Regions from separate parts of the Halomonas salsilacus genome, predicted to be linked through region 3. Evidence: predicted binding sites of a transcription regulator. Region 3 holds the regulator's gene; each other region holds the start of a gene.

Region 1 (2,263 bases), on a different contig from region 3:
CACGCCCTCGGCGGCGTAGTCGGCTGCCTCCACGGGGATCCCGTGCTCGCCCAGCCAGGCGCGGGCCTCGGCCTCGCCGGCGAAGTCGACCTTCAGCTGCAGGGGTGTTCGCTCCACCACCTGGCAACGCGGCAGGAGATCCAGGCCCTGGGCCACCGCCTGGGCATAGGCGCGGGCCAGTCCGCCGGTGCCCAGCTTGGTGCCGCCGAAGTATCGGGTCACCACGCAGCCCACCTGGCCGAGCCCCGAGCCCTCCAGCACCCGGTACATGGGCCGCCCGGCGGTGCCGCCGGGTTCGCCGTCATCCGAGAAGCCGATGGCGGCCTGCTCGCCGGGAGGGCCGGCGATGAAGGCGGTGCAGTGGTGGCTGGCATTGGGGTGGTGTCGCCGCGCCTCGGCGAGCAGCGCCTCGTAAGCGGCCACGTCGGGGGCGTGGCACAGCCAGGTGATGAAGCGGCTCTTCTCCACCTCCAGCTCGCTTTCCTGCCATTCGCCGGGGGGAAGGTCGGGGGCGGAGTAGCGCATCAGGCGGCCAGTTCCTCCTGGCGCACCACGCCCATCACCAGCCCCAGCACCTGGATGTCGCTGTTCTTCAGATAGATCGGGGCCATGCGTTCGTTGGCGGGCTGCAGGCGTACCCCGGACTTCTCGATGAAAAGCTTCTTCAGGGTGACCTCCTGGTTGTTGATCATCACCACGGCGGTCTCGCCGTTCTCGGCGCTCTCCTGACGCTCGATGATGATCACATCCCCGTCGAAGATGTTGCAACCGATCATGGAGTTGCCGCGCACTCGCAGGGCGTAGGTGTTGCGGCGCACCATGCGCCCCGGGACCCGGATGCTGGCGCTGTCCAGGCAGGCCTCGATGGGCAGCCCCGTCGAGACGCTGCCGAGCAGCGGTATCTCGACGAGGTGGTCGTCGGCGGCGTCCGGTCCCTCCAGGGGCGTCCAGGCCTGAGCCAGGGGAAGGTTGGGGCGGCGAAGAAGGTACCGGGGGTTGACCTCGGGCATGGCGTGAGTCTCCTGTCGTCAGTCTCGTTGGCTGGGTACTGTCAAGATATACAGTATCTGGAAAGAATAGCAGGGGTGTCCTAACACGCAAGAAGAGGCCATCGTCGCAAGGCTTGACTCGGGTCAACCGCGACCGGCTGACGCATCCGCGAATCTGGCGGGAAAACCGCTTTCCGTGTAGAGTCTCGAGCCAAATTACCCATCCCGGAGTGTGCCTTGACCCTGAGCCTGCAAGCCCGAAAGCTGGCCTGCGAACGGGATGATCGCTGGCTCTTCGAGGATCTCGCCCTGGACATCCAGGCGGGCGAGATCGTGCGCATCGAGGGCCCCAACGGCAGCGGCAAGACCACGCTGCTCAAGATCCTCTCCGGCCAGCTGGCCGACTATCAGGGCGAGCTCTATTGGAACGGTGCGCCGATGCGAAAAGCTCGTCAGGCCTTCCTGGAGAGCCTGCTCTATCTGGGCCACGCCCCGGGGGTGAAGGGTGCACTGACGCCGCTGGAGAACCTGACCTGGTACCAGGCCCTGGCCGGCCAGCGCGACAATGAGGCGGCACGCCTGGCGGCGCTGGAGTCGGTGGGGCTGGTGGGTTTCGAGGACGTGCCGGCCGGGCAGCTCTCGGCCGGTCAGCAGCGCCGTGTGGCGCTGGCCCGGCTGGAGCTGACGCCTCGCCCCCTCTGGGTGCTGGACGAGCCCTTCACCGCCATCGACCGGGATGGCGTGGCGGCACTGGAAGAGCGGCTGATCGTGCATGCGCGCGCCGGCGGTTGCGTGCTGGTCACCACCCATCATGAGCTCAGGAATACCGACGAGCTGCGCCGCGTGCACCTGGGGAGAGGAGGGCAGACCCATGGCGGGTTCTGAGACTCGGCTGACCGCCGGGGAAAGTTGCGGCCTGTCGCGGCGGGAACCTGGCGGCGGCCTGGCGGTCGCACTGTGGGCGACCCTCAAGCGCGATCTGCTGCTGCTGATGCGCCGGCGCAGCGAGGTACTCAATCCCCTGGTGTTCTTTGCGCTGGTGATCACCCTGTTTCCGATCGGTATCTCGCCGGATCCGCAGCTGCTTGCCACCATCGCGCCGGGCCTGCTGTGGGTGGCGGCGCTGCTGGCGGCGCTGCTGTCACTGGATAGCCTGTTTCGCGGCGACTATGACGACGGCTCCCTCGAGCAATTGCTGCTGACGCCGCAGCCGCTGCCGATGCTGGCGCTGGCCAAGGTGGCGGTTCACTGGCTGCTGACCGGCTTGCCCCTGG
Region 2 (2,263 bases), on a different contig from region 3:
TCGAGCAGATCGGCGAAGACCCCCTCGCCGCGCATGCGGTGGCCGAAGCGCGGGTCGTAGTCCTTCCCGTTGCGACACTGGCGCACCAGGCTCATCACCTTGCCGGCGCGCCCCGGATGGTGGGTGTCCAGCCAGGCCTCGAACAGCGGGGCCACCTCATGGGGCAGGCGCAGCAGCATCCAGCCAGCGGTGGCGGCGCCGGCGTCCGCGGCCGCCGCCAGCAGGCGTTCCAGCTCGTGGTCGGTCAGCCCCGGAATCACCGGTGAGACCAGGGTGCCGACGGGAACCCCCGCGCCGCTCAGGGCGCGGATGACCCGCAATCGTGCGGCAGGCGAGGCGGCCCGGGGTTCCAGGGTGCGCTTCAGGTCGGCGTCGAGGCTGGTCAGGCTCACCATCACCCGGACCAGGCGGCGCTCGGCGAGTGCCTTCAGCAGATCCAGATCGCGCAGGATCATGGCGCCCTTGGTCACCAGGGTGACCGGGTGGCGGCACTCGAGCAGGAAGGCGAGCAGTTCCCGTGTGCGGCGCTGGCCGGCCTCGATGGGCTGGTAGACATCGGTGTTGCCGGCGAGGTTGATGGGCCGGCAGACATAGCCGGGGCGGCACAGTTCTTCCTTCAGGCGCTCCACCAGGCCGGTGCGGGCGATCAGCTTCGTCTCGAAGTCGAGGCCCGGCGAGAAGTCCCAGTAGGCGTGGCTGGGGCGGGCGTAACAGTAGATGCAGCCGTGCTCGCAGCCGCGATAGGGGTTGATCGAGCGGTCGAAGGGGAGGTCTGGGGAGGTGTTCCAGGAGAGCGCGCTGCGAGCAGGCTCCTCGCGCACCTCGGTGGCCAGGCTCGCCGGCGCCTCGTCCTGCCACCAGCCGTCGTCTTCCCCCACGCTTACGGTGGGGGAAAAGCGGTTGTGGGGATCGTAGTTAGCGCCGCGACCCTTGCGGGGGCGAGGGTCCCCTCGAGTCGGTGAGGCCATGGGGTAGCTCCATAACATATGTTAATATATACAGTATGTGGAATGATTGTAGCGTCTGTGATCCCGCTTGTCAGGGGCCGCTATCCAGGGAGGAGAAAGATGGCTGCTCAGCGCCTGGAACAGGTGGTGGTTCGGCGTTGGCTCTGCAATCGATTGAAATATAATGACTTTGAGTGAAGGTCTCGGCTTTCGGCGTTGACCACAGGACCGGTGCTTGCTAGCTTACGCGCACTCTAAGGTGCTGGCGGAGTGAGTGCCGCCAGGTAAACGGGAAGTCGGTTCGCGGTGCTCTTCCAAACAGTCCGCCAGTCCGACGCTGCCCCCGCAACGGTGATCGAGTCAAGAACCGCCACAGCGCCACTGTGCCCTCGGCATGGGAAGGCGGCGGTTCAGAAGGGGATCTTGCCTGTCGGCGAAGCCCTCGCTCGTCAGCCCGGAGACCGGCCCGAGAGCGCATGCTGGATCGCGGAGGGCGGTCATCTGGCAGGGCATCGCCGCACCCTACGCGCCGCTTCCCTTCCTGCTGTTCCTCTGCCCCGGCCCATTAAAAAAGTAGTACGCCGTGCGGGTGAGCACGGTGGACAAGGGACAGACATGAACACGACTTTCGCTCCCCGTGGCCTGGCGACCTTCGCTCTGGCCCTACCGCTGGCCGTCCAGGCCGCCGAACCGCAGTCCGACAGCCCCACCGAGATGCTGAGTCTCAACCCCGTGGTGGTGACCGCCGCCCTGGCCCCGCGTACCGCCGACCAGAGCCTGGCCTCGGTGACGGTGCTGGATGAAGCCACCCTGCGCCGCCAGGACCCCACCAGCGTGACCGACCTGCTGCGGGGTCAGCCGGGTGTGGACATCACCACCCAGGGCAGCTTCGGCAAGCAGAGCAGCCTCTTCCTGCGCGGCACCGGAAGCAATGCCAACGTGCTGCTGATCGATGGGATAAGGCTGAGATCCGCCACCAGCGGAGCGGCCTCCTGGGAGTTCTTCGACCCGCGGATGTTCGAGAGTGCCGAGATCGTGCGTGGCCCCCGCGGTAGCCTCTACGGCGCCGACGCGGTGGGGGGCGTCATCCAACTGTTCACGCCTGAAGGCGAGGAGGGTGCTCCCCAGCCGCGCGTTTCCGTGGGCGGCGGCGCCTTTAATACCCAGCGCTATAGCGCCAGCCTCACTGGCAGCAGCGGCGGCACCCGCTACTATCTAGCCGGCAGCCATATCGATACCGATGGTGACCCGGTGCGCGAAGGCGGCGACGACAGGGGCTACGACAATACCAGCGGCCTGGTACGGCTCTCGCATAC
Region 3 (2,263 bases):
GCTCCAGCAGGCGGGCGAAGCTCTCGGGGGAGGGCGCCAGGCCGCGGCTCTCCAGGGTGGTCAGGCTGAAGTCGTCGAAGCGCACCTTCACCACCAGGCCGGCCAGGGGCGGGTGGCCGTGGCGGGCCAGGCGTTCCTCCAGCCGCTGGCAGAGCGGGGCCAGGGCCTCGCGGCAGCTGGCCAGATCCGGCAGGTCATGGGCGAAGGTGGTCTCCACGCTGACCGACTTGCGCTCCCGCTCCAGGCGCACCGGGCGCTCATCGATGCCCCGGGCCAACTCAAACAGCCGCTTGCCGAACTTGCCGAAGGCCTCCAGCAGGCGCTCCAGGGGCACCTCGCGCAGCGCCGAGCAGGTGGTGATGCCCATGGCGTCCAGGCGCGCCCCGGTGGCGGGGCCCACGCCGTGGAGCTTCTTCACCGGCAGCGTACGCAGGAAGGCCTCCATGCGCTCCGGGGTGATGACGGTCAGGCCGTCGGGTTTCTCCCAGTCGCTGGCGATCTTGGCCAGGAACTTGTTGGGCGCCACCCCCACGGAGAGGGTGATGCCGGTGCGCGCCAGGCACTCCTGCTTCAGCCAGCGGGCCATCCAGGTGGCGCTGCCGGAGAAGCGCTCCACCTCGCCGACATCGAGGAAGGCCTCGTCCAGGGAGAGGGGCTCCACCAGCGGGGTGAGCTCATGGAAGATCGCCTGGATCTGGCGCGACACCTCGCGGTACTTATCGAAGCTGCCGGGCAGCAGGGTGAGGTGGGGGCAGAGGCGCAGCGCCCGGGCGGTGGGCATCGCCGAATGGATGCCGAAGGCCCGGGCGGGATAGTTGCAGGTAGCGATCACCCCGCGCCGCTCGGGGCTGCCGCCGATGGCCAGCGGCACCTCGGCAAGCGCCGGGTCATCGCGCATCTCCACCGCGGCGAAGAAGCAGTCGCAGTCGGCGTGGAGGATCTTTCTCACCGCGGCTGTCTCATCCATCGGCAGCGCGCCTTTTCAGCGCCTAGCCCAGCGCCTGGCCGCTGCCGCCGCGGATCACCCCCACGCCGATGCCCTCGATCTCCAGCGCCTGATGGCGCAGGTCCACCTCGATGGGGGCGAACTCCGGGTTCTCCGCGCTCAGGGTCACCACGTGGCCGCTGCGCTGGAAGCGCTTCACCGTCACCTCGTCCTCCAGGCGGGCCACCACGATCTGGCCGTCGCGCACCCGTTCGGTGCGGTGCACGGCGAGCAAGTCGCCTTCCAGGATGCCGACATCCTTCATGGAGAGGCCGCGCACCCGGAGCAGGTAGTCGGCTCGGGGGGTGAAGTACTCCGGGGGCAGCGGACAATAGCGGTCGATATGCTCGGCGGCAAGGATCGGGCTGCCCGCGGCCACCTCGCCGATGATCGGCAGCCCCTGGAGCGGGGCCTCGCCCTCGGCGGGGGCCTCCTGCTCCTGGGCGGGCAGGCGGATGCCGCGGGAAGTGCCGGCGATCATGCGGATGGCACCCTTCTTCTCGAGGGCGCGCAGGTGCTCCTCGGCGGCGTTGGGCGAGCGGAAGCCCAGGGCCCGGGCAATCTCGGCCCGGGTGGGCGGATAGCCAAGCTCCTGAATGGTCTTGACGATGAAGTCATAGACGTTTTGCTGGCGCTGGGTGAGGGGGCGTGTCATGCGACCTCCGGGGCGGAAAGCGGCGACTGGATGGTTACGTTAGTGATCAAGTATACAGCATGATGTTCCATCCAGTAATACGGGATGCCATGGCTCGCTCCAGAAAGAACAGCCTAGGGGGTAACGGGATAGCACCGTTTAAAACACACTCCCTACACGGCCATTGAGCAAGAGTACGTGGCTGGTTTACAATTCGGACACGTTTGAAACAGCTGTTTATTACCGCGACTCTTATCGGGACTCACGTCAGGACTTACCAGATGGCCCAGACCGACACCGTCACCCGCATCCTCGATACGGCCGAGGTGCTGTTCGCCGAACGCGGCTTCGCCGAGACCTCGCTGCGCACCATCACCAGCAAGGCCAGGGTCAACCTGGCCGCGGTGAACTACCACTTCGGCTCCAAGAAGTCGCTGATCCAGGCGGTGTTCGCCCGCTACCTCGACCCCTTCACCGAGCGCTTCCACCGCGCCCTGGACGAGCTCCAGGCGGACTACGGCGACGAGGTGATCCCCCTGGAGGCGCTGCTCGAGACCATGGCGCGAAGCGTGCTGGAGGTGCCGGCGGAGCGCAACAGCCTCAAGGTCTTCATGCGCCTGCTAGGGCTCGCCTACAGCCAGGCC

What was found. Region 3 encodes LexA, which represses DNA repair genes until DNA is damaged. Its sites were predicted from a motif close to TACTGTNTANNTANACAGTA; they were not measured.
Region 1: a site for LexA is predicted at 1,047-1,066, ahead of ACR80S_RS00610 (LexA family protein). Genes of this name have one in related genera too.
Region 2: a site for LexA is predicted at 985-1,004, ahead of ACR80S_RS06790 (PA0069 family radical SAM protein). Genes of this name have one in related genera too.

Annotation. Positions count from the first base shown of each region.
Region 1 is NZ_JBPKAQ010000001.1:131,448-133,710, forward strand. Features, by position in the region: gene ACR80S_RS00605 (IMPACT family protein) at 1-525, opposite strand, end outside; gene ACR80S_RS00610 (LexA family protein) at 525-1,010, opposite strand; gene ccmA (cytochrome c biogenesis heme-transporting ATPase CcmA) at 1,227-1,874, shown strand; gene ccmB (heme exporter protein CcmB) at 1,861-2,263, shown strand, end outside.
Region 2 is NZ_JBPKAQ010000003.1:267,599-269,861, reverse strand. Features, by position in the region: gene ACR80S_RS06790 (PA0069 family radical SAM protein) at 1-968, opposite strand, end outside; cobalamin riboswitch at 1,188-1,431, shown strand; gene ACR80S_RS06785 (TonB-dependent receptor domain-containing protein) at 1,563-2,263, shown strand, end outside.
Region 3 is NZ_JBPKAQ010000008.1:73,747-76,009, reverse strand. Features, by position in the region: gene dinB (DNA polymerase IV) at 1-949, opposite strand, end outside; gene lexA (transcriptional repressor LexA) at 990-1,640, opposite strand; gene ACR80S_RS12465 (TetR/AcrR family transcriptional regulator) at 1,901-2,263, shown strand, end outside.